DNA from 2 places in the Gordonia sp. DT30 genome. Region 1 is predicted to be linked to the other one. Evidence: predicted binding sites of a transcription regulator. Region 1 holds the regulator's gene; the other holds the start of a gene.

Region 1 (15,451 bases):
ACTCGACGACCACTCCTGTCAGGGAGTCAGCCCCAACATCGTCGACCTTCCCTATGTGGTGACGATTCATGCGCTGCAGCAACAGCAGCCCATCATCCACAACAACGTCGACCTGTACTTGTCCGAGCCGGTGACTCTGCTGGCGCCCTACCAGGTCACCGGGACCCTGACGTGGCGCAGCCCGGTGACGGGACAGCATGGTTCGCAGGCATTCACCGATTCGGTACCGCGTCACCAGTTCCTGATGCCGTTCAGCAGCAGGTCCGACATGCCTGAGTTGACCTTGCACCCCGGTGTCGGGCCGCTCGACGTCACGGTGAAGGCACAACCGAAGGGTGCCGTTCCCGTCGCGCCCGTCACGTGCACGGTGCGCTTCGACGTCATCTGAGCAGCCCGACGCCGGGCTGGGTAGAACTCAGACGCTCTGGGCGGCCAGGGCCTTCTTGCGCCGGCTGAGTACGGCGGCTGCGCCGCCGACGGTCGCGAGCAGCGCGGCGATGCCGACCCGCTCGTGTGCCAGCGGATGCTTCACGACGGCGTCGACCGAGTAGCGGCCCGGGCCGGTCAATACGATTGCCGCCGAGGTCAATCCGAGCACGGCGGGATACTCGAAGCCGCCGTTCTGGGCGAAGAATCCGCTGGGCCGGTGGACGTCGGCCGCGGCGATCATCGCCGCGGCACCCGCGGCGGCGGCGACGCGGGTGCCGGCGCCGAGTGCGATGAGGCCACCGGCGGCTTCACTGACACCCGCGGCGACGGCCGAGGCGGTGGCCGGTTCGAATCCCATCTTCTGCATGCCGGCGGCGGTGCCCTTGATGCCGGGTCCGCCGAACCAGCCCGCGAGCTTCTGGGCGCCGTGGGCGAACAGCGTGGCTCCCACCGCCACCCGCAGGGTCAGCAGTCCGGCGTCTAGTGCGCGGTTCGAGGTGGTCGATTTACGGGACATGGTTGTTCACCTTCCTAATGAATACTGGTAACAGGACTCTAGTCCGTTTTCCGGACCCGTGTTCGTGGGGTGGGTGATGGGGTGGGGTGCGGGTGCCCGGGATGACCGTTTGGTTGCGGCAAATGTGTGCAGACGTCGCGAATATGTGCCCCACAGGACACGCATCGGCCGTGTCGACCCACGGACTGCCGTCATGGCTGTCGCTAGCCTCGATGGCATGGCTGATCGTGGTGATGAGGAGATTCGCGCCGTCGTTGCGCGCGTCTCCGGCTACCGCTTCCGGTCCACGTTTCATCTCCGACGGCCCGAGCGGGCCATCGGCGCCCGCGACGGGATCGCTCTCGTCCGTAAGCATGCCGCCGAACTCCTGACCACCTGGGGATGTGGGTCGACCTGGCCAATGTGTGCTCTGCAGGACACGCATTCGCCGAGCTGGCACACAAACCCTGTCTCTCTCCCGTTCACCCACGGCGAAATATGCCCGGGAACAAACATCCTGCCAGCCAGGTTGAGCCGATCAGACTTAACTTTGGAGGTTAGATGTCCCAGACAGATGAGTCCCAGACCTACTCGTTGCCCGTCCTGTTCGTCCCGGATCTCGTCGTGCTGCCCGGCATGGTCGTGCCGATCCCGCTCGACGACACCGCCCAGGCGACCGTGGACGCGGCCCGGGCCAGCGAGTCCGGAAAACTACTGGTCGCGCCGCGACTGGACGACCGGTACCCGACGCACGGCGTCGTCGCGTCGATCGTGCAGGTCGGACGCATGCCGGGCGGTCAGCAGGCGGCCGTCGTCAAGGGTGAGACCCGTGCTCACATCGGTACCGGCACCACCGGCCACGGCACCGCGCTGTGGGTCGAGGTGACCGAGGTCGCCGAGCCGGAGACGACCGCCGAGACCAAGGCATTGGCCGCCGAGTACAAGAAGCTCGTGCTGGCCATGCTGCAGCGCCGTGAGGCGTGGCAGGTCATCGACGCCGTCAACAAGATGACCGATCCGTCGGCGCTCGCCGACACGTCGGGCTATTCGTCATGGCTCACCGACGCGCAGAAGCGTGAACTGCTCGAGACCGACGACGTCGCGGCGCGACTGCAGCGGTTGATCGACTGGACCGGCGAGCACATCGCCGAGACCGAGGTCTCCGACAAGATCGCCGACGACGTCCGCAACGGCATGGAGAAGCAGCAGAAGGAATTCCTGCTCCGCCAGCAGCTCGGCGCCATCCGCAAGGAACTCGGCGAGGACGAGCCCGACGGCGCCGACGACTATCGCGGCCGCGTCGAGGCCGCCGACCTGCCCGACAAGGTCCGCGAGGCTGCGCTGCGTGAGGTCGGCAAACTCGAGCGCTCGAGTGACCAATCACCTGAAAGTGGTTGGATCCGAACCTGGTTGGACACCGTCCTGGAACTGCCGTGGAGTATCAGCACGACCGACTCCGCCGACATCGCCGGCGCCCGAGAGATCCTCGACGCCGACCATCACGGTCTCGAGGACGTCAAGGACCGCATCGTCGAATACCTCGCGGTGCGTGCCCGCCGGGCCGAACGCGGCCTGCAGGTCGTCGGCGGACGTGGTTCCGGTGCCGTGATGGTGCTGGCCGGTCCACCCGGCGTCGGCAAGACGTCGCTGGGTGAGTCCGTCGCCCGTGCGCTCGGTCGCAAGTTCGTGCGCGTCGCCCTCGGCGGTGTGCGCGACGAGGCCGAGATCCGCGGCCACCGGCGCACCTACGTCGGTGCGTTGCCCGGCCGGATCGTGCGAGCCATCGGCGAAGCGGGATCGATGAATCCCGTTGTGCTGCTGGACGAGATCGACAAGGTCGGCTCCGACTACCGGGGTGATCCGGCGGCGGCGCTGCTCGAGGTCCTCGACCCCGCGCAGAACCACACCTTCCGCGACCACTACCTGGATCTGGATCTCGACCTGTCCGACGTCGTGTTCCTCGCGACCGCCAACGTCATCGAGAACATCCCGTCGGCGCTGCTCGACCGGATGGAGCTGGTGACCATCGACGGCTACACCGAGGACGACAAGGTCGCCATCGCCCGCGACTTCCTGCTCCCGCGACAGGAGGAGCGTGCGGCGCTGACGGGCGACGAAGTGTCGGTCAGTGACGAGGCGCTGCGCGAGATCGCCGCGAACTACACCCGCGAACCGGGCGTGCGGCAATACGAGCGGCTGCTGGCCAAGCTGTTCCGCAAGGTCGCGACGAACATCGAAAGTGGTAAGGCCGCAACGCCGGTCGCCATCGGTGAGTCGGACCTGAAGGAGTACCTGGGCCGTCCGCGGTTCACCCCGGAATCGGAGGAGCGCACCGCGGTGCCCGGTGTGGCGACCGGCCTGGCCGTCACCGGGATGGGCGGCGACGTGCTGTTCATCGAGGTGAGCCGCGTCGGCGGTGCTGAATCCGAGGACGGCAAGCCCGCCGCGGTCGGTGGCACCCGACTGCAACTGACCGGCCAGCTCGGCGACGTCATGAAGGAGTCCGCGCAGATCGCGCTCTCGTATGTGCGCTCGCACGCAAGCGAACTCGGCGTCGACCCGACGGCCCTCGAGGGCACCATCCACGTGCACGTGCCCGCGGGTGCGGTGCCCAAGGACGGACCGTCGGCCGGTGTCACCATGGTCACCGCACTGGTGTCGATGGCCACCGGACGCAAGGTGCGCGCCGAGGTCGGCATGACCGGTGAGGTCACGCTGAACGGACGAGTGCTGCCGATCGGTGGCGTCAAGCAGAAACTGCTTGCCGCACAACGCAACGGGCTGAAGACCATCTTCATCCCGCAACGCAACGAGCCCGACCTGGACGACGTGCCCGCCGAGGTGCTCGATGCGCTGGAGGTCAAGCCCATGATCGATGTCGCCGACATCGTCGAGCAGGCCCTCGAACCGGCCGCGCAGACGGCCGCGACGGCAGCCTGACGGAAACGAATACAGCGCAACGCGGCTCATCCCGCCCGACGGTGGGGTGAGCCGGGTTGCGTTCTCCGGAAGGCTCAGGTCATGGGTGCGTGACGGGCTCGGCGGCCGTGAACCCGGCGGCGCGGCCCGCGTCGTCGGCACTCCACAGGGTCGTGCCGAGTTCTCGGCGCACCAGTGGGATGACCTCCTCGGCGAACTGCGCGAGCACCTCGTGCTGCCGGGGATAGGGCAGCACCGGGTTGATCGAGATCGACTGCAGATCATGGCGATACGAACGGTGGTAGTCGATGATCTTCTCCGCGACCCGCTCTGACGAGCCGACGAGTGCGGGCCCGCGCTCGACGGCGTCCTCGATGGTCGCGAACATGTTGACCTTGCCGATGCGCGTCTCACCGGCGAACTTCTCGCGGTTGCGGGCCGCGATCCCGTCATAGACCGGCCGGTACTCGGCGATCGCGTCGTCGGTCGTGGCCGCCAGGAACAGTCCGCCAGAGCCGGAGCCGACGTAAGCCGCCGCCGGATCATGCCCGTGCTCGGCGTACTTCTCGCGATACCGGTCGATGAGCACCTGGTAGTTCTCGCGGGGCTGCAACGCATTTGCGGTGACGATCGGGTCGCCGTACTGGGCGGCGAGGTCGACGGCGACCGTGGAGGTCGCCGACCCGTGCCAGATCCGGAAGCGTCCGGCGAACGGGCGCGGCACCGTGGTGACGCCGTCGAGAGGCCAGTGATGCTCGCCGCGCCAGGCGACATCTTCTTCGCCCAGCAGTCGCCGGAGCAGCTCGAAGTTCTCGCGCAGATAGTCGTATTGGTGCTCGATCGTGCGGCCGAACATGGGGAAGTGCTTGTCCTCGTTGCCCTTCCCGATGACGATCTCGAGGCGCCCGCCGGAGAGCTGATCGATGGTCGCGTAATCCTCGGCCACGCGCACCGGGTCGAGGAGGCTGAGCACCGTGACACCGGTCGAGAGCAGGATGCGGTCGGTGGCCTGCGCGAGCGCACCGAGCAGGACCGTGGGCGACGACGACAAGAACTCACCGGCGTGCCGTTCGCCCACCGCGTAGGAGTCGAAGCCGAGTTCCTCGGCCAGCACCGCATTCGCCACGACGCGTTCGAGTCGGGTGTGGGCGGAGATCAGTTCACCGGTCACCGGATGCGGGGTGTGCGGGACGATGTCGAGGACTTGGAAACGCATGACAGCTAACTCGTTCCGTGAGGCGGGCGCGACGGGCCACGGTAGGCGCGTCGTCGACGGTTCTGGGCATCGCCAACCTAACAGCGGTGGCCGTGACACCGGCGCCTGCGTTCACCGGCGAATCCAGCGTGCCGGCGTCCAGTCGACGGCACCGATGTCGGTGCAGGCCTGGGGACTTCGGGTTTCGCCGGGAAGCGCGGATGGCGGCCCGCAATCAACGACCGCTGCAACCTCTACGATCACGCTGATTCTTTCGACGGCCGTAGCGACGCGCGGCCCGTAGCGTCGCCCGGATGGGACACGCCGGAGACACGCGGAGAACTCTCAAGACCGTCGCGGGGGTGAGCGGCGGTCCGGACATCTATCGACTGGCGCTCGACCCGGAGAGATCCACGCTCGCAACCGCACTGGAGACGGCACGGATCGCCGAGGACCTGCGGCTCGACGCGCTGTTCGCCGCCGACCTGTTGAGCTTCGGCGCGCAGGGCGCGATCGGCGCCCAGGAACCCATCGTGTTCCTGGGCGCACTGGCCGCGGTCACCGAGCATGTGGGTCTGATCGCCACCGTCACAACGACTTTCCACCATCCGTACAATCTGGCGCGACTGTTCGGAACCCTCGATCACGTCAGCAACGGCCGGGCCGCCTGGAATGCCGTCACCTCCTCACTGGGCGAGGAGAACTACGGCGACGCCGACATTCCCTCACCGGACGATCGGTATGCCCGCGCGACCGAGGTGCTCGAGATCACCAACGCGCTGTTCGACTCGTGGCGGCCGGGAGCGCTCACCGCCGACGCCGACGGTCAGGCGGTGCTCGACGCCGACCTCGTGCGCCCGATCGATCATCGGGGCCGGTACTTCAGTGTCGCCGGACCACTCAACATCCCGCCGCTGCCGCAGCGGCGTCCGGTCCAGTTCCAGGCCGGCCAGTCCGCCGGCGGTATCGAACTCGGCGCGCGTTTTGCCGAGGTCGTCTTCACCTCGCTGCCGACTCTCGAAGATGCGGTCACCTACACCAAGACCATCCGGACCCGCGCCGCCGAACTCGGACGCGATCCCGCGCTGCCGCTGATCTTCAGTTCGCTGCACGCGACGTACGGTGCGACCGAAGCCGAGGCGCTCCGCAAGCGTCGCGAGCGGATCGAGGCGCTCGACCTCGACGTCGCACGCCGCGGGCTCGAGGACATGCTCGGCGGCGCCGACCTCGCCGGGCAGCCGCTGGATGCGCCGATCTCGCCCGATCTCGTCCCCGACCTGTCGACCGTCAACCGCCGACGCGGCCGGGTGGAGATCTTCGCGCGGCTGGCCGCCGAGGGAAAGACGTTGCGAAAGCTGATCATTGCTGCGCAGGACACCGGACATTGGGCATTCGCCGGTACGCCCGAGCAGATCGCCGACGCCATCGAGGAGCGCTACCGCGCCGGGGTCCTCGACGTCGTCTCGCTCGGCGGCCTCACCGACCCGGCGACCTACGAGTTCGTCGCGCAGGGCGTGTTGCCGCTGCTGCGCAGGCGCGGGATCGTCGGCGAGGACTACCTCGGACACACGTTCCGCGAGAATCTGGAACTGCCACCGCTGCCGCCGGTCTGATCTCCGCGCCGGGAGTGGGCCGAGCGGCGCGCCGCCGGGGACTACGGTGAGAGGCGAAGCCTCGGTTCGCGCGTCAGCAAAGGAGCTTTCCATGTCCGACCTGCCCAAGATCACCGACCACGAGATGCGGACGATCATCCAGTACTCGCAGCCCTACTCGGTGGTGGTGTTGCGCGCGGGACCTCAGTTCGGAACCCCCGAGGCGCACGACATCATCTGGGAGCACAGCCGCCGGAATTTCTCGCTGCGGGCCAAGGGCGATCTCGCCGTCATCCTCGGTGTCAACGAGCCCGGTACCGAATCCAACTCCGAGGTCCGCGGCTTCGGCGTCTTCGACAAGGACGTGGAGACCACCACGAAGATCATGAACGACGACCCGGGTGTGCAGGCCGGCGTCTTCGAGTTCGAGGTGTATCCCGTCCGCGGATTCCCGGGCGATGCGCTCGCTCCGGGCCCGGACCGGTCGCTGCCCGCGACAGCCGGCACGGATTAGGCCAGGATTAGGCCCCGAACAGGCCCGCGGCCGATTCGGAGGGATTGAGTCGATCCGACTCAACTCTTTTCGCGATTCCGGGAACAACTCCGTCCGCACACCCGTTGGACCCATCGAGCAACCTGAGTGTTAGAGGCTCAACTTCAGTTGACCAACCCGGCTCGACCCGGTAGGACATGAGTCGGAGGCGCTGAAGTCTGGCCTTCCCGCGCGCAGGTTTGCCGCAGACCACTCCCTCGTGGTGGCACATCGGTGGCCGCGGGGGCGGACTTGGGTGCAGACCCAGAAACTAGGAGGAATCGCAAAGATGTCTCGTGCTGTTGGAATCGACCTCGGCACCACCAACTCCGTGGTGTCAGTACTCGAGGGCGGCGAACCGACCGTCATCGCCAACGCCGAAGGTTCCCGTACGACCCCGTCGGTTGTCGCGTTCGCGCGGAACGGCGAGGTGCTCGTCGGGCAGCCGGCAAAGAACCAGGCGGTCACCAACGTCGACCGCACCATCCGCTCGGTCAAGCGTCACATGGGTGACACCGAATGGAACGTCGCCATCGACGACAAGAAATACACCCCGCAGGAGATCAGCGCCCGCACGCTCATGAAGCTCAAGCGCGACGCGGAGTCCTACCTCGGGGAAGACGTGTCCGACGCGGTCATCACCGTGCCGGCCTACTTCAACGACTCGCAGCGGCAGGCGACCAAGGAAGCGGGTCAGATCGCGGGCCTCAACGTGCTCCGCATCGTCAACGAGCCCACCGCCGCGGCACTGGCCTACGGGCTGGACAAGGGCGAGAAGGAACAGACCATCCTGGTCTTCGACCTCGGTGGCGGTACCTTCGACGTCTCGCTGCTCGAGATCGGTGACGGTGTCGTCGAGGTCCGTGCGACCTCCGGTGACAACAATCTCGGTGGCGACGACTGGGACCAGCGCATCGTCGACTGGCTCGTCGACAGGTTCAAGAGCTCCTCGGGCATCGACCTGACCAAGGACAAGATGGCCATGCAGCGTCTGCGTGAGGCTGCCGAGAAGGCCAAGATCGAACTGTCGGCCTCGCAGTCGACCTCGATCAACCTGCCCTACATCACCGTCGACGCCGACAAGAACCCGCTGTTCCTCGACGAGCAGCTCTCGCGCAGCGAATTCCAGAAGATCACCTCGGACCTGCTCGAGCGCACCCGCGCCCCGTTCCAGGCCGTCATCAAGGACGCCGGCATCTCCGTCGGCAACATCGATCACGTTGTGCTCGTTGGTGGTTCGACCCGTATGCCTGCGGTCACCGACCTGGTGAAGGAACTGACCGGCGGCAAGGAGCCCAACAAGGGCGTCAACCCCGATGAGGTCGTCGCGGTCGGTGCGGCCCTGCAGGCCGGTGTGCTGCGTGGCGAGGTCAAGGATGTACTGCTGCTCGACGTCACCCCGCTGAGCCTCGGTATCGAGACCAAGGGCGGCGTGATGCACAAGCTGATCGAGCGCAACACCACCATCCCGACCAAGCGGTCGGAGACCTACACCACCGCCGAGGACAACCAGCCGTCGGTGCAGATCCAGGTGTATCAGGGTGAGCGCGAGATCGCCTCGCACAACAAGCTGCTCGGCAGCTTCGAGCTCGGTGGGATCGCGCCTGCGCCGCAAGGTGTTCCGCAGATCGAGGTGACCTTCGACATCGATGCCAACGGCATCGTGCACGTCACCGCGAAGGACAAGGGCACCGGCAAGGAGAACTCGATCCGCATCCAGGAGGGCTCGGGCCTGTCCAAGGACGAGATCGACCGGATGATCAAGGACGCCGAGGCGCACGCCGAGGAAGACCGCAATCGTCGCGAAGAGGCCGAGACCCGTAACCAGGCCGAGTCGTTGGTGAACCACACCGAGAAGTTCCTCGCCGACAACGAGGACAAGGTGCCCGCCGACGTCAAGGAGAAGGTCAACGGGGCCATCGCCGAGGCGAACGAGGCACTCAAGGGCAACGACATCGCGTCGATCAAGAGCGCGATCGAGAAGCTCTCGACGCAGTCCCAGGAGCTGGGCCAGGCCATCTACTCGGCGTCGGCCGCCGAGGGCCAGGGTGCGGACTCCGGCGACGGTGCAGGCGCGGACGCCGACAACGACGTCGTCGACGCCGAGGTCGTCGACGAGCCGAACACCGGGGACACCAAGTGACGGCTGCAGGCGCCGGAAACGGACGCGAGGAACCGGTCACGGTGAACGATCGTCGTCGCATCGACCCGGAAACGGGTGAGGTGCGCGAGGATTCGGCCGCCGGGCCGGGCCCCGGGGCGGCCGATCCGGTTGCCGACCCACCCGTTTCTGAGCCGGCCCCGCGCTCTGCGGAGTCCGACGAGGTCGCCGACCTCACCGCGGCCCTGCAGCGTGAACGCGCGCAGTTCGCCAACTACAAGCGGCGGACCGAGGAAGAAAAGCAGGGGCGGGTCGCCTACGGCAAACAGGTCCTGATCGAAAAGCTCCTGCCGGTGCTCGACGACCTCGACCGGGCCCGCGAGCACGGGGATCTGGAAACGGGTCCGCTGCGCGCGGTCGCCGACAAGCTGACCGGAACGTTGAGCGCCGAGGGCGTCGTCAAGTTCGGCGCGCCCGGCGACGTGTTCGACCCCGAGCTGCACGAGGCCGTCCAGAACGACGGCAGCGGCGGTGAGCCGGCCCTCGGCTCGGTGTATCGCAGCGGTTACCGGCTGGGCGACAAGGTGATCCGGACCGCGATGGTCACCGTCACCGATGCCGCGCCGGGAACCGGTGCATCGGGCTCACCCGATGCCGCCTCGCACGACCCCCAGAGTGGTGCACAATAACCATCTGCGAGTTGCCCGGTGGGGCGCGCCGACGCATCAGCGTCGCGCGTCCCGCCGGGCATCACACATACTTCATCCAGACATGTTCATTACGAAGGAGGTGACGTCTGGTGGCTCCACAACGAGAATGGCTCGAACGCGACTTCTACAAGGACCTCGACGTTGCTTCTGATGCTTCGTCTGAAGAGATCAAGAAGGCTTATCGCAAGCTCGCCCGCGAGCTGCATCCGGACGCCAATCCGGGTGACACGCAAGCCGAAGAACGCTTCAAGCGGGTGTCCGAAGCCCATAGCGTGCTCGCCGACCCGGACAAGCGAAAAGAGTACGACGAGACCCGCGCCATGTTCGCCGGCGGCCGATTCCGTGGCGGCGGCAACGGTTTTCCCGGTGGCTTTCCCGGCGGCGGCGGTGGCAGCACCCGTTATTCGACCGAGACCGGCGCCGACTTCAACATCGGCGATCTGTTCGGCGGTGGCGGCGCCACCGCGGAGGGTGCAGGCGGATTCGGCGATATCTTCGAGGGACTGTTCAACCGCGGCGGTTCGGGGCCACGCACGTCGACGGCGGCGCGGCCGCGCCGCGGCAACGACCTCGAAACCGAGACCGCGCTGTCGTTCAAGGACGCGGCATTGGGTACGACCGTCCCACTCCGGGTGACCAGCCCGGCGCCGTGCACCACCTGTCACGGCAGTGGTGCCAAACCCGGGACCAGCCCGCGGGTGTGCCCGAACTGCAACGGCTCGGGCTTCGTCAGCCGCAACCAGGGCGCCTTCGGGTTCAGCGAACCGTGCCAGGACTGCCAGGGCACCGGATCGCGTATCGACGACCCGTGCACCGATTGCGACGGCAGCGGCGTCAAGGTGCGTGCCCGCACCATCAACGTGCGCATCCCCTCCGGGGTGGAAGACGGTCAGCGCATCCGGCTCGCCGGACAGGGAGAGGCCGGCCGCCGCGGTGCGCCGTCGGGTGACCTGTATGTGGTGGTCCACGTGACCCCCGACAAGGTCTTCACGCGCAGCGGCCACGACCTGCGTATCCAGTTGCCGGTGCGGATCTCCGAACTGGTGCTCGGTGCGACGGTGTCGGTGCCGACGCTCGACGGTTCGGTCGGGGTCAAGATCCCGCCGAACACGAGTGACGGACGCACGCTTCGGGTCCGCGGGCGCGGTGTGCCCAAGCGTGCCGGCGGGGCGGGCGATCTGCTCGTCAGCGTCAAGGTCGAGGTGCCCCGCAAACTCGACGATGCCGCGGTGGAGGCGATGACCGCCTACGCCGAAGCCGAAAAGGCGAGCGGGTTCGATCCACGGGCGGGCTGGGGGCGATGAACCATGGCCGAACGCAGGGATCACACCCGGTCCGGCGCTGACCGCGCCCGGCCGACCGGCACGCCCGCCGGCTTCGACGACGACGTCAATTCGGCGGCGACATTCATGATCTCGGTGGCCGCCGAGTTGGCCGGGATGCACGCGCAGACGCTGCGTACCTACGACCGGCTCGGTCTGGTGACGCCGCAACGCACCAGTGGCGGCGGGCGTCGGTACTCGACGCATGACGTCGAGGTGCTGCGCGAGATCCAGCGGCTCTCGCAGGAAGAGGGCGTGAATCTCGCCGGGATCAAACGCATCATCGAGCTCACCAACCAGGTCGACGCGCTGCAACAGCGCGTCCACGAACTGCAGCACGAGGTCGACACGCGCGGGATCCGCCGCGGTGGCGAACTCGTGCCCGTGCCGCGCACCAGCGCGCTCGTGGTGTGGCAACCGCGCCGCCGGCGCACCGACGTCTGACCGGCGCCGCCACACCAGAAGTAACAAAACGCCGGCGTGCAGCGACAGCGGTCCAAGGCGGCCTGATCGCCGCGCGTACGCTGTTCGCGTCGAAAGCCGACGGGCGCGCAGAGCCGGCTCGCCGGCGGAAAGAGAGGTGCCGGTGAGCGAGTCACCCGAGATCTCCATCGCCGAGCCCGCAGTTCTCGGGGTGTCGGTGGTGGGCGATGAGATCGCAACCGTGGTCCGCGACGCGACCGGCGAGATCGTCGCCAGCAACCACGCGGAACTCGCCGACGGCTCGCCCCCGGCGGTCCTCGACGCGCTGACCGAACTCGTCGGTTCCGCGCCGTTCCGGATCGCCCACATCGTCATCACGTGCGCGCGCTCCGATGTCCGCAGCCACCTCGATTTCTCCGTGAACGCGCCGGGCCGTCCCGACTGGGCTTCGGCGGTCAGCTTCATCGATCTGCCGCATGCGCTCGCACAGGCGGTCCGCCGCGACGGCACCGCCGAGGTCGCCGTCGTCGCCCTCGACCGGGCGGGAGCGCTTGTCCGCGGAACGTCGATCGCACTCGTCGACGCCACCCACGCCTCGGTGCTCGGAGCGGCCGAGGTCGCCCCGGATCACGCGTTGGCGGTGACCGACCCGGTCGGCGCCGGCTGGCTTGTGGCGCACCTCGATTCGCTGACCGGTGGCTCCACGGTGGCCGGGATCCTCGCCGTCGGATCCGGTGCGCAGATGCCCGAGGCCGTCTCCGCCATCGAGGCGGCAACCGGTGCGTCGGTGACCGTCGCCCCGGCTCCCGTCTTTGCCCTTGCGCAGGGCGTGACCGAGGTGATCACCGCCGACACCCGGGCCATCCCGGTCACCTCTGCGGTGGCGGCCGCGCCCGCAGCGCCGACGGCTGCGGCCGCCGTCGCCGGGGCCAAGCCGACAGCGCGGCACGGCTCGGGCTTTCGCTGGTGGATCATCGGCGGTGCCGCCGGGCTGGCCGTGTTGCTGTGCCTGATCGCCCTCGTGGCACTGTTCTCCACCAGAGGTGGCGACGATGCGCCCGCCGCGGTCACCTCGACGGTGTCGGTGCCCGGCCCGACGACCGAGGTCACCGTGACGCGTACCAGCCGGGCCGACGCCGAGACCGTCGTCGACCAGCAGACCGTCACCCGTACCCGCACCGTCACGCCGCCGCCGGTGAGCAACACCGTCACGCAAACCGCCACCGTGACCGCGACGGCAACCGTCACCGAACAGGAGACGGTCACCTCGGTGGTCACGACCACGGTGCCCGTGCCGGCGGCCGGCGACTCCGGCGGCCAGTAAGAGCTCGCCGCAGATGGCCTGGTAGTGCAGAAGGCCTGGTAGTGCAGATGGCCTGGTAGGGCAGAAGGCCTAGTAGACGGGGTCGTGCTGGATGAGGCTGGCCCGTACTCCGGCGATGATGAGTCCGCGGTGGGTGTTCGCGACCATCTCCGGGGAGCCGGCGACGAGGGTCTGCCGGTCGTAGAAGCCGGCGTCGGCGCCGACGATGTCGACGAGCCGGCCGATGCGATACTCGATGCCGAGCTCGGCCGGCCGCACCCCGCCGTCGAGCCACCATGGATCGGTCGCTTCTTCTGACACCGCAGTGATCTGCAACCAGGGGTTGGTCGCCGCCATCTGACGCAGCACCGGCAGATCATAGAGTTCGCCGGGGTGGCGCGCGCCGTAGTAGATGTGGGTCGGCGGCGAGTCGGCGAGCGTCGACATCTCGATGAGCAGGGCGCGTAGTGGGGCCAATCCGGTACCACCGGCGACCATCAGCACCTCCCGGTCGCCATCGATGTGCAGCGTCCCGTGCGACTGCCCGAAGGTCCACACGTCGCCGGCCTGGGTCTGGGCGACGATCGCCGAGCTGACGGTGCCACCGGAAACCGCCCGCACATGGAATTCCAGCTCGCCGTGCGGGTTGGGCGGGATGGCCGGCGACAGGTTGCGCCAGACCTTGGGCCACTGTGGGATCTGGGTCTCCAGGTATTGGCCGGTGTTGAACTCCAGTGGGGTATCGGTGACCAGCCGGACGACCGCGAGACCGCGACTGATGCGGAACTTCTCCACGACGCGCGCGGTCCACGTCGCCGCGCCGGGCGCGGTCTGGGCGGCACCGCGCATCACGCCGGTCACCAGCATCATCGCCTGCCCGACGGTGCGTTGGGCCTCCTCGTCCCACTGCTCGCCGAGGGTGGCGGCGAATTCGCCCATCAGGGCGCGGTAGATGGTGTGGTAGTGCTCGGGATGTACGCCGAATTTGCGGTGGTCGCGGCCGAGCTGCGCGAGAAATTCGACGAGTTCGGCCTGCCCCGACTCGCTCGGGATGACCTCGAGTACATGGTCGATGACGTGGTAGAAGGCCTCACGCTGCAGCGACATCATCGCGCCGAACAGTTCGCGTAGGTCCGGGTCGATCGCGAACAGCCTGGTGTAGACGTTTCCGGCGAAGCGGTCGGGATCGCGGCCGATCAATTCGCGAAGCTGGTGCAGCACATGGCGGGAATGGCTCGCCAAGTTGCACCTCCACACCGATCGCTCGTCCACCCGGCCGGGACGCACACAACATTCCGACCGACAACGTCACCCATTCTGCCTTGCGAGCCCGACGGATCGACTCAGGCCTGGTACTACCGGCGCAGCTGTGTTGCGCCCGACGTGGTTGCGCCCGACGTGGTTGCGCCCGACGTGGTTGCGCCCGCCGTGGCGTCGATCGGTATACCGAAGGCACGTGAGGCGTCGACGACTGTGGCAATGTCGAATGGGTGACAACTCTGGCCCCGACGACCTCGGGGATCGTCGACGCCCACGTTCAGTACTGGAATCCGCGTCGGAACCCGTGGACGCGAAATCCGGTCGCACGCGGGTACCGGTATGTCCCCAAGATCGGGGACCGGCTCTTTTCGGTTGCCGTGCCCCAATCCGAACGCGAATACATTCTGACTCCGCACATCGTCGGACGTGCCTATGAGCCGCAGCATTACCGCGCCGACATCGCTGCCGTGGCCGAGGCGACGGGTGTCCCGATCGAGTCGGTGGTGGTGTCCGAGGCCTACCGGCGGCTCGGCGACACCCAGGATCCCGAGGCGGGCCGGCACGCCGTCGACGAGGTGCGCTACCTGCAGGGGCTGGCCCACGGTGCCGGGTCGGGGCCGTCCCTCGGTGCGATGATGGTGCGTGCCGACCCGCGCTCGGACGGATTCGTCGAGCGGCTCGACGCGCAGCTGGCGATCAGCGACCGCATCCGCGGCATCCAGGTCAACGCCACCCGGCATCCCGATCCCAAGGTCCGCTCGGCCGGGCCGGCCGATGGCATGTTGGCGTCCCCCTCGTTTCTGGCCGGGATCGAGAAGATCGCCGACCGCGGCCTGGCGCTGGAGGTGTTCGCCTACTCGCATCAGCTCTACGACGTCATCACCCTCGCCCGCGAGTTCCCGGACACGACCGTCATCATCGACCACTTCGGTTGTCCGGTAGGGGCTTTCGGGCCGGTCGGCCTGCGCACCGGAACCACGGCGGCTGCGCGCGCCGACATCATCCGGCTGTGGCGTGAGCGAATGGTCTCCATCGCGGCCGAACGCAACGTCGTCGTCAAGCTCTCCGGCCTGGCGATGCCCGTCCTCGGCTATGGGCGCGAGCCGTGGGGCAACATCGGGGCCCAGGAGACGCTGACCCAGATGATCGGCCCGCTGGTGCGCCACGTC
Region 2 (15,451 bases), on a different contig from region 1:
CTCCTTCAGGAGTCGTACCTGGGCAAGGTCAAGCTGATCTACATCGACCCGCCGTACAACACGGGCAACGACTTCGTCTACGCGGATGACTTTGCTGAGAGCACGCAGGAATACCTCGCCCGTACGGGGCAGTCGGACGGTTCGGGAGCGAAGCTTGTGGCAAACCCCGAGTCCAACGGACGGTTCCACTCGGACTGGCTGAGCATGATGTATCCGAGGCTGAAGCTTGCTCGGAATCTTCTGTCTGACGATGGGCTGGTCTTTGTGTCGATTGATGACGCTGAAGCACCGAACCTACGTCGGTTATGCGACGAAGTTCTTGGCACCGAGAATTTCGTCGGTCAACTGGTGTGGAAGTCCCGAGTAAGTGAGGACACCCGCTCGAAGACGGGACTTTCCACCGACCATGAGTACATCGTTGCCTACCGACGAAGCGAAACCGGGCGCTTCGTGGGAGTCGGGAAAGACATGGGGAAATTCAGCAACCCCGACAACGACACGCGAGGGCCATGGCGTAGTGCCGATCTTACCGGCCTTGCGACCGCTGACCGCCGTCCCAACCTTCACTACGACATTGTCGACCCAGGCACGGGACAGGTCTATCCTCCTCCACATAAGGGGTGGCGATACGAACCGTCGACTATGGTAACAAAGATTGCAGAAGGACGGATTTTGTGGCCGAGCGACCCCTCTGGTCGCCCGCGACACAAGCTCTTCGTAGAAGAAATGTCAAGTCCATTCAAGAGCGCAACATCAGTTCTCCAGCAGTGGTCAACAGCCAACGGAACCCGAGAGGTAAATGAGATTCTTGGTGGGGGAATCTTCGATTTTCCTAAGCCGACTGAACTTATCAAGTTCTTGATTGGCCAGGCTTCCTCGGATTCGAAGGATGATGTGATTCTCGATTTCTTCGCTGGAAGCTCAACGACTGCACATGCCGTGATGTCCGCAAATGCTGAGGACGGAGGTACCAGACGATTCATTTTGATCCAACTTGATGAGAGGGTTGATGAAGACTCCGCCGCAGCGGAATCCGGCTACACCAATATTGCGGAGATTTCACGCGAGCGTATTCGCAGAGTCGGCCCGGCAGTGACGCGTAGTGCTGGATTAGCATCCGAGAATCTCGATTTTGGGTTCCGTACGCTAAAGGTCGACACAACCAATATGGCCGATGTTCTCCGGTCTCCCGATGAGACCGATCAGCTTGCCCTCTCGAACCTGGAGGGCAGCGTGAAGCCGGACCGTTCGGGCGAGGACCTACTATTCCAGGTGATGCTCGACTGGGGCCTTGAACTCACCATGGCCATCGCTATCGAGCAGCTCGATAGTCAGAAGGTCTTCGTGGTCGAGGACGGCGCCCTGATCGCGTGCTTCGATTCGAAGGTCAACCCCGAGCTGGTGCGCACCATCGCCAAGCGTGAACCTCTACGGGCAGTGTTCCGTGATTCGTCCTTCGCCTCGGATGAGGCCCGTATCAACGCGGAGCAGGCCTTCCGTGAGCTGTCACCGGCAACCGACGTGAAGGCGATCTGATCCAGATGAAGCTCCAATTCAAGGTTCAGCAGTACCAAACCGATGCGGTCGACTCCGTGGTCGGGGTATTCGCCGGTCAGCCCAAACACGACGGGATCTCGTACCGGATCGACCCCGGCAACGTGAAGCAGGTCTCTAACCCCTCCCTGTTCGAAGCTACGGAGACGCCTGATTCTGGTCTGCGGAACGCGGAGATCGAGCTGACCAGTGCTCAGTTGCTGGAGAACGCGCATAGGGTGCAACGATCGCGGAACCTCCCGCTGTCACCGAAGCTTGTGGACAGCAAAGCAGCACCCGGCGCCCCGAATCTTGACGTGGAGATGGAGACCGGTACCGGCAAGACGTACGTCTACGTCAAGACGATCATGGAGTTGCACAAGCGGTACGGCTGGTCGAAATGCATCATCGTCGTACCGTCGGTGGCAATCCGTGAGGGTGTGAAGAAGTCCTTCGATGTGACTGCCGAGCATTTCCAGCAACTCTATGGAACGAAGCCGCGCTCGTTCATCTACAACTCGTCGCAGCTGCACGAGTTGGAGCGGTTCAGTTCCGATGCCGGTGTGCAGGTGTTGATCATCAACATTCAGGCGTTCAACTCGTCAGGCAAGGACAACCGTCGCATCTACGATGTGCTCGACGATTTCCAGTCTCGCCGGCCAATCGACGTGATCAAGGCCAACCGGCCGATCGTGATCATTGACGAGCCACAGAAGATCGGCGCGGACAAGTCGCTCGCATCTCTGGCGGAGTTCAACGCGCTGATGGTGCTGCGCTACTCGGCCACGCACAAGGTGGAGTACACCAAAGTCCATCGCCTCGACGCCCTGGACGCCTACAACCAGAAGCTGGTCAAGAAGATCGCCGTCCGTGGCATCACCGTCAAGGGACTAGCCGGCTCAACTGCATACCTGTACCTCGACTCGATCGAAATCGCCAAAGGGGCTAACCCCCGTGCCCGAGTCGAGATCGAGATTCAGACGAAGACCGGCATCAAGCGTCAGATCAAGCGTCTCGGCAAGGGTGACAACCTTCACGACATCTCCGGCGGCATCGAGGCATACAAGGGCCTGTTCATCACGAACATCGACGCCAACCGTGACGTGGTCGAACTGAGCAACGGTGACGTGGTCATCGCGGGGCAACTTGCTGATCGTGATGTGACCGAGGAAACCAAGCGGCGCATCCAGATCCGTGAAGTCATCCGTGCCCACCTCGACAAGGAACGCGAACTGTTCAGCCGGGGCATCAAGGTGCTCTCACTGTTCTTCATCGACGAGGTCGCCAAGTACCGCGACTACGACCGCGAAGACGCCCTCGGCGACTATGCACGCATCTTCGAGGAAGAATACGAAGCGGTTCGCGACGACGTGCTCGGTGAACTCGCCCTCGACGACTCGGCCGCCGCGCACCAGGAGTACCTGCTCCGCGACGACATAGGGAAGGTGCACGAGGGCTACTTCTCCATCGACAAGAAGACCAAGCGGCAGGTCGACGGCAAGGTCAGCGGCCGGGGCGACGACAAGGGCCAGTCCACCGACTCCGACGCCTACGACCTGATCCTCAAGAACAAGGAACGCCTGCTGTCGTTCGAAGAACCGGTGCGGTTCATCTTCTCGCACTCCGCACTGCGCGAGGGCTGGGACAACCCCAACGTGTTCGTCATGGGGATGCTCAAGAAGAGCGACAACACGGTCTCGCGCCGGCAGGAGATCGGGCGTGGTCTGCGGTTGGCGGTCGACCAGCACGGCGAGCGCATGGACAACCCGGTCGTCGTGCACGACATCAACGAACTGACCGTCGTCACCGACGAGTCCTACACCGACTTCGTGACCGGACTCCAGAAGGAGATCGCCGACTCGTTGGCGGCGCGGCCACGCAAGGCGAGCGTGAAGTTCTTCACGGGCAAGACCATTCAGACGCCGAGTGGCGAATCCGTTGTGGAGGAGGCGCTGGCGCAAGCGCTGTACAAGTATCTCATCAAGAACGACTACCTCAATGACGACGACACGGTCTCTGAGACGTGCAGGCAGGCGAAGGAAGCCGGCACGCTCGCCGAGCCGACCTCGGAGGTGCTGCGGCCGGTCATCGATTCTGTGTGGCCGCTGGTGGATGCGCTGTATCTCGATGTGAAGGTGATCGGTGAGGACGGCCGCAAGCCGAAGAAGATCCCGCTCAACGAGGCCAACTTCGCGAAGAAGGAGTTCCAGGCGCTCTGGGGCCGGATCAACCACAAGGCGGTCTACCAGGTCGAGTTCGACTCGGACGAGTTGATCCGCGAGTGCATTCAGGCGCTCGACAACCATCTCAACGTGGCTGCGATGCAGTATGTCCTCATCGAGGGACAGCAGAAAGCCGCGCTCGACGCCGAGGATCTGACCAACACGGCCGGATTCGACCAAACGCGCACACGGACTCAGACCGAGACAGTCACTGCCGGCTCGCAAGTGAAGTACGACCTGCTCGGCGAGATCACCGAGAAAACGCAGCTCACCCGACGTACCGTCGCCGCCATTCTGTGTGGAGTCACGCCGGCGACTTTCGCAAAGTTCCGGCTCAATCCGGAACAGTTCATCACCGAATCTGCCCGGCTCGTCAACGAGCAGAAGGCCACTGTGATCGTCGAACACCTGACCTACGACACGCTGGAAGACCGGTTCGACTCGGCGATCTTCACCGAGAATCAGACCAAACAGGACTTCACACAGGCCGGCGATAAGCTACGCAAGCACATCTACGACTATGTCGTCACTGACTCCAAGATCGAACGCGACTTCGTCAACGAGATCGACACCAGCAACGAGGTCGCGGTCTACGCGAAACTCCCGCGGGGCTTCTTCATCCCGACCCCGGTCGGTGACTACAACCCCGACTGGGCGATCGCGTTCACCGAGGGAAGTGTCAAGCACGTGTACTTCGTCGCCGAGACGAAAGGCTCACTGTCAAGTCTGCAACTCAAGGGCGTCGAACTGGCCAAGATCGAGTGCGCCCGGCAGTTCTTCGACTCGCTCAACAAGAAAAACGGGCAAGACGTAACGTACAACGTCGTCACGGACTACACGGAGCTCATGCAGCTCGTGACCATGTAGAGAAGCGCTACGGGGCCGAAGGGGCGGATTCTGAGTTGCGAACTATCACGGCCGTTCCGCGGTCTGCTCCGGGGCCTGGTGAATATCATGTAGGCGAGCTGAGTTGCGGCTCGGAACCGCACACGAATGAATGGGCAATCACATGGGATTGGGAACCGAGAACCTGATCACTCAGGTACGACACCTCCTGGACGGACGGATCATCATCCCGTCGATTCAGCGCGGCTACGTCTGGAAGAAGTCACAGGTACCTTACCTCCTCGACTCGCTGTACAAGGACTATCCTGTCGGCTCCTTGTTGGTATGGAAGACAACGCTTGAGATTCCACTCAAGAAGGCTGCAGTAATACAGGAAGAGCAGGATCAGCTGCATCCATCGGTGCTCCTTGATGGCCAACAGCGGTTGACATCGCTCGCCGCAGTTATCGCTCCTGGCAGGGCGACCGGAACTCACCTAGACGTCCGGTTTAATGTAGACACCGAGGAATTTCTTAACGCGAGTGCCACCCAGCGACAAAATCCTCGTTTGCTGCGGGTATCACAGCTGATGGGTGAGGCGCCACAATTTGGCCAGCTTCTCGCGATGGCAGGGATCGAGCACAGCGACCCGTCATACGACGACTATTACGAGAGGGCCCGGGCAGTCCACAGGATACGTGAGAAGCAGGTGCCTGTGATGACCATCGATTCGAATGACTACGAGGAGGTCGCCGAGATTTTCACGCGGGTCAACCAAGGTGGGCGGCGACTATCCAAGGGCGACTTGGTCTTGAGTGCTATCGCAGCGCGGTGGCCTGAGGGCCTCGAAGTGATTGACCGCTTCAACGACGAACTTGACCGGCAAATGTTCTCGCTTGACCGCGAGGCGGTGCTGCGGTTAACCGGTCTACTCGCTGGCACCGGAGCTCACTCCATCAAACTCATTAATAAGGCGATTACCGGCAACGCGCTCGAGTTGCGGTGGCGCGAAACCGAGACGGCCTTGGGATACGCAGTCGATTTCCTCAAGGGTGAATGCAGCATCCCCCGGTCGGCTGTCCTCACGAGTCCCAACGTCGTAGTGATACCCGCATACCTGCTGTTCTTGCGGAGCGGTAGCCTCACGCCAGAAGAATCTACAGTGTTGAAACGCTGGGTTTACACAGCAATGGCGTTCAGCTACTATTCCAACCAGGTCGAAGGAAAACTCGACGCCGACGCGAAGTCGATTCGAACCGCGGCTGCGTCGACCCGCGACACGGTCAGCGTTCTCGGGGACCTGATTCGACGTGCCTCGGGAGCCCGCCCGATCGGCACGCCCGTCGACCCCGACGAACTGTCAAGCAAGAAGATGAGTTCAGCGTGGTTCAATCTGCTCTACATCGCCGCACTTCAACGTTCGGCGAAAGACTGGAAGAGCAATCAGGCGCTGGTGTCGGCACCGATGACGTCGGGATCAAGAATTGAGTATCACCACGTCTTTCCGAAGGCGAAGGTCCTTGGCACCTACGGTGCAGACATGACCAACTGCATCGCCAACCTCGCGTTCATAAACGGGACTTCCAACCGGTCCATCTCCGCCAAGGACCCGGCGATCTATCTCCCTCAGATTGCAGTTGAGCGGCTGCGTGAGCAACAGGTGCCGGGTGATCCCGCGCTATGGGCAATTGACAGATTTCCTGAGTTCCTCGAGACTAGGCAGATCGAGTTGGCGCATGTTCTCAATGAATTACTGTCGCTAGCGCCGACCGCCCCGCGATCTGCTGACAGCCAGCAGACGCATCCCCTCGAATCGGAGCTGCCTGATGACGACGACGCCGCCTTCGACGTTGAGAACTCGTTGCCGGGCATAGATCCTAGCCCTGCACCTTCTCCCCTGACCATTCGTCCCGCCGGGCAGACCCTGGTCACACGGAGAGTAAACAGTCCGGCTGGGTCTCGCCGGCCCAATGGTGCAATCGCGTCTCATGTTCTTGAGGTGCTATCGCGATTCCCGCCCGGGACGGAATTCCGCCTATCTGAGGTTGCGGCGATGGAAAGCTCCAACTATCAGGCAAATGAGATCAGTACCGGAGCAATCGACCAGGGTGTTCGGAATGGGACAATCCCAGGAGTCGAGTTTGTACCGGGAGTGCGGCCGAAACGGGTTCGTCGACTCGTCCGGCAGTAGTGCGGTTCAGGCATCTCCGTCGATCACCTCGAAAGGGGACTCGTCTCGGGGGCGCAGTTCTGCGTCGCTGATCGATCCGCGCAGCATCTGTAGTGCACGATTCCGTGTGAGTTTCGCTTCTTCGTAGCCGCGCACCACGGCGGCGGCGAGTCGCGGGGACAGTCGCGGTGCGACGAGAAGGTCTGCGCGATAAGGGATTCCGACCGCTGTAAAGTCACTGGTGACGGGAAGGTCGCGGGCAAGCGACACTCGCTCGCGTTCGTCGATCAATCCGATGTTCTTGAGTTGGTTGACGGTCGCGGTCCACGACACGCGATACGTGCCGGCGATGCGGATGGCGCGTCGGCGTGGGCTGTCATGTGGATGCTCACTCCATAGCTTCGCTGCGCCCTCCCGGGGAATCAGGAAATGGATCGCAACCGATTTGACCATCGTCTCGGAATCGGAATTGTGTGCGTCGTAGGCATCGCCGACCAGCCAGTGCGCCAACTCGTGGCTGGCGGTCACCCGTTTGCGTCCAGGTCGCTGTTCTGCGTTGATCACCGCGGCGGCCACCGCACTGTTGCCGTCACCGTCGACGATTACGCATGCCCCATCGGCGGATTCGCCGTAGTTGCCCACGAACACGTACATCCCGAGCTCCTCGCAGGCCGACAGAATGTCGGTGATGGGCTCGTTGCCGATGCCGATTCTCTTGCGCGCCTCGTGCGCAACCTGCTCGGCATCCTCATGGCGACTGGGTACCGACGACTCGGGACGCTGGACCGTGGAGATTAACTCTTTGCGAATCAGCGATCGGATGTCGTCGGCCAGCAACTCGATTGCCTCATCCATGTGCGCCGTGACGTCGGGGTCGAATCCGGCGTCGCTGCGGCGGCTGATTGCGGCAGGAACCTCATCCATGACGAACCACTGCAGAGGCTTGCCAAGCGCCTCGGCGATGGCGAACATCTCGGTGGCCGAGACACGTCGGGTTCCCGACTCCATCTTGCTCACCGTTGTGTGGTCGACCTGGTCTAACGCGGCGGCGAGTTGCGCCTGCGACATGCCGGCAGCGACACGCGCCTCCGCAACTCGCCTGCCGAGTGCCTTTGCATCCATGTTTGCGATTTTGGCACATCGAGAACTGTGGGTGGCACCCCTGCCTGTTCGAGGACTTCACCACGCGCCGCAGCTACTACCGTGGACTGTGTCCGTCACCACAAACTTCCGATAGTTGAGCGGAATGGACTCAACTCTCCTCGCGTTGTAGCACTCGAACGGCCATACTTGAGCCGTACCGACTTAAGAACGTAGAGAAAGGTGCACACGAAGTGGACAGCTTCACCCCGACCACCAAGACACAGCAGGCGTTGAGCACTGCGGTGGGTGCGGCAGCCGCTGCCGGTAACCCCGACGTGCGTCCGGCCCACATCCTGGTTGCCCTGCTCGATCAGTCCGACGGCATTGCTTCGCCGCTGCTCAAGGCGGTGGGGGTCGATCCGTCGGCCATTCGTACCCAGGCCCAGGCGATGGTTGATCGCGCGCCGACGGTCTCGAGCGCCAGCGCTCAACCGCAGCTCTCGCGCGAATCGATCGCCGCGGTCACCGCTGCCCAGCAGCTCGCGACCGAGCTGAACGACGAGTACGTCTCCACCGAGCACCTCGTCGTCGGCCTGGCGACCGGCGATTCCGACGTCGCCAAACTGCTGCACAATGCCGGTGCCACCCCCCAGGCGCTGCGCGAGGCGTTCGTCTCCGTGCGCGGCAGTGCGCGCGTCACCTCCGAGGACCCGGAATCGACCTATCAGGCGCTGGAGAAGTACTCCACCGACCTCACCAAGGCCGCCCGCGAGGGCAAGCTCGACCCGGTGATCGGCCGTGACTCCGAGATCCGGCGCGTCGTACAGGTGCTGAGCCGCCGGACCAAGAACAACCCGGTTCTCATCGGTGAGCCCGGCGTCGGCAAGACCGCCATCGTCGAAGGGCTCGCCCAGCGCATCGTCGCCGGCGATGTCCCGGAGTCGTTGCGCAACAAGACTGTTGTCTCCCTGGACCTCGGATCGATGGTCGCCGGTGCCAAGTACCGCGGCGAGTTCGAGGAGCGGCTCAAGGCAGTGCTCGACGAGATCAAGGGATCGGCCGGGCAGGTCATCACTTTCATCGACGAGCTGCACACGATCGTCGGTGCCGGTGCGACAGGCGATTCCGCGATGGACGCCGGGAACATGATCAAGCCGATGCTGGCCCGTGGCGAGCTCCGGCTGGTCGGTGCGACGACGCTCGAGGAGTACCGCAAGTACATCGAGAAGGATGCCGCGCTCGAACGCCGCTTCCAGCAGGTCTACGTCGGTGAACCGAGCGTCGAGGACGCCATCGGCATCCTGCGTGGCCTCAAAGACCGGTACGAGGTACACCACGGCGTGCGCATCACCGACTCCGCATTGGTTGCTGCCGCAACGCTTTCCGACCGCTACATCACGTCGCGGTTCCTGCCGGACAAGGCCATCGACCTGGTCGACGAGGCTGCCTCGCGCCTGCGGATGGAGATCGACTCGCGGCCCGTCGAGATCGACGAGGTGGAGCGGATCGTCCGCCGGCTCGAGGTAGAGGAAGTCGCGCTGGAAAAGGAGCATGACGAGGCGTCCAAGGCGCGGCTGGAGAAACTGCGTCAAGAGCTGGCCGACCACAAGGAGAAGCTGAACGAGCTCTCGGCCCGCTGGCAGGGCGAGAAGACCGCCATCGATGCCGTCCGCGACATCAAGGAGCAACTGGAAAGCCTTCGCGGAGAATCCGATCGCGCCGAGCGTGACGGAGACCTCGGACGTGCTGCCGAGCTGCGCTACGGCAAGATCCCCAGCCTGGAGAAGGAACTCGAGGCGGCGCTGGAGAAGACCGGCACCGACCCCGACGAAGACGTGATGTTGCAGGAGGAGGTCGGCCCCGACGACGTCGCACAGGTCGTGTCGGCGTGGACGGGCATCCCCGCCGGCAAGATGCTGGAGGGCGAGACCGCCAAGCTGCTGCGCATGGAAGAAGAACTCGGACAACGGGTCATCGGGCAGCGCGAGGCAGTGGTCGCGGTGTCGGATGCGGTACGTCGGGCACGCGCCGGCGTCGCCGATCCCAACCGCCCGCTCGGCTCGTTCCTGTTCCTCGGTCCGACCGGTGTCGGCAAGACCGAGCTGGCCAAGGCGCTCGCCGAGTTCCTGTTCGACGACGAACGCGCGATGGTGCGCATCGACATGAGTGAATACGGCGAAAAGCACGCCGTGGCACGGCTTGTCGGCGCTCCTCCGGGATACGTCGGCTACGAGCAGGGCGGACAGCTGACCGAGGCGGTGCGCCGCCGCCCGTACACGGTGGTGCTCTTCGACGAGGTCGAGAAGGCCCACCCGGACGTCTTCGACATCCTGCTGCAGGTCCTCGACGAGGGACGCCTGACCGACGGCCAGGGCCGCACCGTGGACTTCCGCAACACCATCCTCATCCTGACGTCGAACCTCGGGTCCGGCGGCGACAAGGATCAGGTGATGGCGGCGGTGCGCGCGGCCTTCAAGCCGGAGTTCATCAACCGCCTCGACGACGTGGTGATCTTCGACGCGCTGAGTCCCGAACAGCTGGTGTCCATCGTCGACATCCAGCTCGGGCAGCTGCAGAAGCGGCTGGCCCAGCGCCGCCTCGAACTGCAGGTCACGCCCAAGGCCAAGGAATGGCTGGCCGAGCGGGGCTTCGACCCGCTCTACGGCGCCCGCCCGCTGCGGCGACTGGTGCAGCAGGCCATCGGCGACAAGCTCGCCCGGGCGCTGCTGGCCGGTGACGTCCGCGACGGCGACGTCGTCCCGGTCAACGTCGGCGCCGACGGAGAGTCGTTGGTGCTCGGCTGATCTCGGCAATGACACGCCCCCTTCCCGATGTCGGGAAGGGGGCGTTCGTCGTCGCACCAGTAAATGGTGTCAGGAGCGGTCGGCCGCCGCGCGGAACAACCACGACACCACCAGCGCGCCGGGATCGATGACGCCCCGGGCATTCTCGCCGACGTAGCTCGCGCGGCCCTTGGCGGCGGTGAGCTCCTCGGTGGAACGGGCGCCGCGTTCGGCAGCCTCGGCGGCGACTCCGGTGTCGCCGTCGGCGAGGGCGTCGACCGCGGGAGACAGGGCATCGACCATGGTGTTGTCGCCGACCGAGGCTCCGCCGAGGTCAACGATCTCGGCGAGTGCTGATTGCGCTCCGGCACGCAGGGAATCGTCGAAGCCGCGGCCGTCGGCGAACGCGGCGGCGAGTTGGCGGAACAGCACGCCGAACAGGGCGCCGGAGGTGCCGCCGGCGCGCACCAGAAACGAGGTGGCGATCGCGTCGAGGACCTCGGTGTCGGTGCCGCGCAACGGGATCGCGAAATGTCCCAGTGCCGCATCCATGTTCACCCCGAAGTCGCCGTCACCGGCCCGGCGGTCGAGATCGGTGAGATGATCGATCGATCCCTGCACGCGATCGACAAAGGCGGAGAGCCAACCACATTCGGGTCCGTCGGCGGCGGCATCGTCGGGTTCGGCGAACGTGACCGCCACCGGAGCGCTGACGGCGCGGGCCGGCACATACGGCCACGCGGGAGCGGTGGTCGGCGCATCGAACAGGGCGAGGACGTCGTCGTCTGCGCGCACCAGCGTGATCGAGACGCCGTCCATGTCCAGGGCCGTGATGAAGGTGCCGGCCATGGGGCGCGCGACGGTGATCCCGCGCCGGTGCAGATCGGCGACCACCTCGCCGAACACCAGGTCCAACTCGAGTTGATGCGCCGATCCGAGACCGTTCACCAGCGCGATCACCTGCTCACCATGAACGAGGGACAGCGCATCGACGATCGGATCGACCATCCGGTTCACCAGCTCGCGTGCACCGACCTTGGCGGTCCGCCGCACCCCCGCCTCGCCGTGGATGCCGACACCGAATTCCATCTCGTCCGTGGGCAATTCGAAGGCGGGCACGGACGAGCCGGGAACGGTGCAGGCCTGATAGGCGATGGCGATACTGCGGGAATTCGCCGCGACCCGACGCCCGATCTCGGCCACCTCGTCGAGCTTCTTGCCTTCGGCTGCGGCTGCGCCACAGATCTTTTCGACGATGATCGTGGCCCCGGTGCCGCGCCGTCCGGGGCCGGACTCGGATGCGGTGGCGACGTCGTCGTCGACGATGACGTGGTCGGTGGCGACCTCGTCGCGCACGAGGTGGCGGGCGATCCGGAAGTTGAGGACGTCGCCGGTGTAGTTCTTGACGATGTGCAGCACCCCGGCGCCGCGGTCGGCCCAGCGGGTCGCGCCGGCCACCTGCAGCGCGTTGGGGGAGGTGAATACCAGGCCCGGGCAGGCGGCGTCGAGCATGCCCGCGCCGATCATCCCCGAATGCATCGGCTCGTGCCCGGAGCCGCCGCCGGAGACGAGCGCGACCCGACGATCCTCGCCACGGTCGGCGCGGTACAGGAAGCCGGGATCGGGTTGCCAGTCGATGTCGGGATGGGCGGCGACGAAACCGCTCAGCGCATCGGTGAGAAGGGTAGCGGGCGAGTTCAGGATGTAATCGTGGGCACTCACCGGTTCCACAGTAGTCATCCGAATGGGCCGGACCGGTCCTGTCGGTGGGCGAGGGTAGCGTGCAACCGGACGCGAGGTAGGGAGAACGGCATGTCGAACGTGATCGTCGGCGACGACGGCATCTCGCGGTGCGCGTGGGCCGCCCGAGAACCGGAGACCACCTATCACGACACCGAATGGGGCTTCCCGCTCTCCGGTGACACCGCCCTGTTCGAGCGCGTCTGCCTCGAGGGATTCCAGTCCGGACTGAGCTGGCGCACCATCCTCACCAAACGGGAGAACTTCCGGAAAGCGTTCGCCGGCTTCGATATTCCCACGGTCGCGCGATTCACCGACGCCGACGTCACCCGCTTGTTGGGTGATGCGGGCATCATCCGGCACCGCGGCAAGATCGAGGCGTCGATCAACAACGCCCGCCGCGCCGAGGAACTCATCGATGCCGAGGGCTCCCTCGAACCCTACTTCTGGAGCTATGCCCCCGAACGTGAACATGTCCCGCACTCGATGACGACCTCGGCCGAGTCGCTGGCGCTCTCGAAGGACTTGAAGAAGCGCGGGTGGCGCTTCGTCGGGCCGACGACGATGTTCGCACTGATGCAGGCCGCAGGCTTCGTCAACGACCACGCCCACGACTGCGCCACCCGGCCGGCGGTGGCCGCCGCGATCGCCGAGCATCGGCGTTCCGCAGGGCACTGAGCAGTCTCGGCGTGGCAACCTGGTAGCCGGGCCACACGGCCCACCGTCGTCGCAGAAAGCGCGATGAACACCGAGGAGGACACATGTCGAACGCACCGTTGACCGAGGCCGCACGGGAACTGCTCGCCCAGCCGAATCCATCCGTGATGGCCACCGTCCGATCCGACGGCGCCCCGGTCACGGCCGCCACCTGGTACCTCCTCGACGGCGACGAGATCCTGCTCAACCTCGACGACACCCGCGTGCGGCTGCGTCACCTCCGCGCCGACCCGCGCGTCACGCTGACGGTGCTCGCCGGCGACGACTGGTACACCCACGTCACACTCGTGGGGCGGGTGACGGAGTTCCGTGCCGACGAGGGGTTGACCGACATCGACCGGATCTCCCGTCACTACACCGGCGAGCAGTACGCGGTGCGCGACAACCCGCGCACCACCGCCGTCATGACGATCGAACGGTGGTACGGCTGGGGTGCCCTGAAGGAGTGACGTCCGAATGGCCGTGCTCCATGGAGTGTACGAACTCGGCCAGGATCGCGGCGAGCTCGTCGGGCCGGGACAGCTGAGGTGCGTGGTCGGTCTCCAGGGTGACCACCCGCGCCCCGGGGCTCAGCCGTTGCATTTCGCGCTGTGCGGCAAGGGGAACCGACCGGTCGAGCGTGGCCTCCACGTACAGACGCGGCAGTGAGCCTGCACCTTCGGCGGTCCATTCCGGGGCGATGAGTCGGGTCGATTCGAGCTGCGGAACGAGCCGTCGTGCGGCGCTGACCGCGGCGTGGGCATCGGCCTGCTGGAAGAAGACCGCCGCGCCCGCCTCGGGCGGGACGACGGTGCCACGCCCGTCGGCGGTGGGTTCGGTGAACGCCGAGATGCCCACGGGTGCAGCCAGACCTGCGTGGGTGCATAGTTGACCGAAATTCATGCCACTCGGCAGCATCATGCCGGCGACGTAGCCGAGACCCCGGATCCGGGGGTCGCGCCCGCGCGTCAGGCGCTCGGCGACGTCGGTCGCCACCACCCCGCCGCCGCTGTGCCCGATGACGACGAGATCGCCGGGTATGTCGGCGATCTCGTCGATGACGGCATCGACGACGTCGGTGAGGGTGATGGGATCGTCTCCCCAATGTCCGGCGCCGAGGAGATCCGGCCGGTGACAGGTGATTCCGGCGTCGGCGAGCCGCTCGACCACCAGATCCCACACCCACGACTGCGCCCATGCGCCGTGGAGAAGCACGACGCCCGGATGTGGTGCGGTCACCGGGCGGCGCCCGACAGGCGCGCTGCCTCCCGCACGGCGCCCACGTTCAGCTTCCCGCCGCGCGAGCCCGCGAGCTTGGCGGCGATGTGGTCGGTGACGCGGATCGGCTCGTACGCAAGGCCGTTGTCGAAGCCGAGATGGCTTTCGAGCGTGGAGATCACGGCGTCGGCATTGCCGTCGTGGAAGAGGGCCGCCGAGCGCCGGCGCTCCACGGTGCCGTCGACCACCGGCGGCTTCACCCGGTGCAGCGTCGACAGCCAGCGATCGTTGGTGAGACGCGCGGTGAGGTCACCGAGGTTGACCAGCAGTGCACCGTCGGCGGGCGACACCTCATGCCACACCCCGTCGGCGCTGAGTACCTGCAGGCCGGCGACCTGATCGGCCCACAGCACGGTGACCAGACCGAAGTCGGTGTGTTCGCCCATGCCGGTGAGGTCGCCGTCGAGCGCGATGTCGGTGCCGGGTGGGAGCGCGTAGTTGTTCATCCGGAGCACGTCGATGGAGTGGTCGGTGAGTTTGGTGAAGAATTCCGGTTCCAGGCCGAGAGCGTCGGCGAAAATCGTTGTGAGGGTGCGTGCCACGCGCCGAGCCTCGGCGAAGTACGCCTCGACGCGATCGCGGTACCCGTCGACGCCGGGCCACAGGTTGATGCCGTAGTCGGCCTCGTCGAGGTCGACGTCGGTGATCGAGCGGGCCTCGACGCCGATGTTGAAGGCCTCGAAGAAGTCGTTCATCCGCGAGGCCGATTCCACCCCCGCACTCAGCCGCAGCGACTCGGTTTTCGGAGCCGTATAGCCACGATTGGCGCCTTCGACCCGGTAGGTCTTCTTGGTGTCGAGGTCGAGTCCGAAGAAATCGTCCATCGCCGACTTCAGACCGTCGATCGTGCCGTCGGCGATCCCATGTCCGGTGACCTGGATGAAACCGACACTGGCACAAGCGTTGTCGATCTGGGCTGCGACGTCGGCGCGCGCTTGTGGGGACCCGCCGGTCACGTAGGCCGAGATGTCGACGGTGGGGACAGTGAAGGTGCTCTCAGACATGGGTTTTCGCATTCGTGTCGGTGCTGGGTGCGGTGTCGGTGGCGGTATCGGTCGGGACGAGGATGTCGGTGGTGGCGGTGACCACCGGTTCGTCGTCGACGCGGCGTCGGAGCGGGG

Evidence for each region. The regulator HspR, encoded in region 1, represses chaperone genes until heat shock. The targets are predictions, from matches to a motif close to ANNTGAGTNNNNNNNACTCANNT.
Region 2: clpB (ATP-dependent chaperone ClpB) is a predicted target of HspR. The motif match lies at 7,986-8,008, and genes of this name have one in related genera.

The regions. Positions count from the first base shown of each region.
Region 1 covers NZ_JBNCLY010000021.1:54,214-69,664, reverse strand. The annotation lists gene ACLQ3C_RS17595 (hypothetical protein) at 1-388, shown strand, start outside; gene ACLQ3C_RS17590 (DoxX family protein) at 416-946, opposite strand; gene lon (endopeptidase La) at 1,487-3,865, shown strand; gene ACLQ3C_RS17580 (LLM class flavin-dependent oxidoreductase) at 3,945-5,060, opposite strand; gene ACLQ3C_RS17575 (NtaA/DmoA family FMN-dependent monooxygenase) at 5,354-6,652, shown strand; gene ACLQ3C_RS17570 (hypothetical protein) at 6,744-7,145, shown strand; gene dnaK (molecular chaperone DnaK) at 7,453-9,306, shown strand; gene grpE (nucleotide exchange factor GrpE) at 9,303-9,953, shown strand; gene dnaJ (molecular chaperone DnaJ) at 10,064-11,278, shown strand; gene ACLQ3C_RS17550 (heat shock protein transcriptional repressor HspR) at 11,384-11,740, shown strand; gene ACLQ3C_RS17545 (hypothetical protein) at 11,883-13,043, shown strand; gene ACLQ3C_RS17540 (FAD-binding oxidoreductase) at 13,113-14,264, opposite strand; gene ACLQ3C_RS17535 (amidohydrolase family protein) at 14,513-15,451, shown strand, end outside.
Region 2 covers NZ_JBNCLY010000013.1:83,810-99,260, reverse strand. The annotation lists gene ACLQ3C_RS13850 (site-specific DNA-methyltransferase) at 1-1,536, shown strand, start outside; gene ACLQ3C_RS13845 (type III restriction-modification system endonuclease) at 1,542-4,622, shown strand; gene ACLQ3C_RS13840 (GmrSD restriction endonuclease domain-containing protein) at 4,765-6,771, shown strand; gene ACLQ3C_RS13835 (helix-turn-helix domain-containing protein) at 6,778-7,872, opposite strand; gene clpB (ATP-dependent chaperone ClpB) at 8,085-10,637, shown strand; gene ACLQ3C_RS13825 (dihydroxyacetone kinase family protein) at 10,707-12,356, opposite strand; gene ACLQ3C_RS13820 (DNA-3-methyladenine glycosylase I) at 12,429-13,034, shown strand; gene ACLQ3C_RS13815 (PPOX class F420-dependent oxidoreductase) at 13,118-13,522, shown strand; gene ACLQ3C_RS13810 (alpha/beta fold hydrolase) at 13,476-14,291, opposite strand; gene ACLQ3C_RS13805 (isopenicillin N synthase family dioxygenase) at 14,288-15,334, opposite strand; gene ACLQ3C_RS13800 (uracil-xanthine permease family protein) at 15,327-15,451, opposite strand, start outside.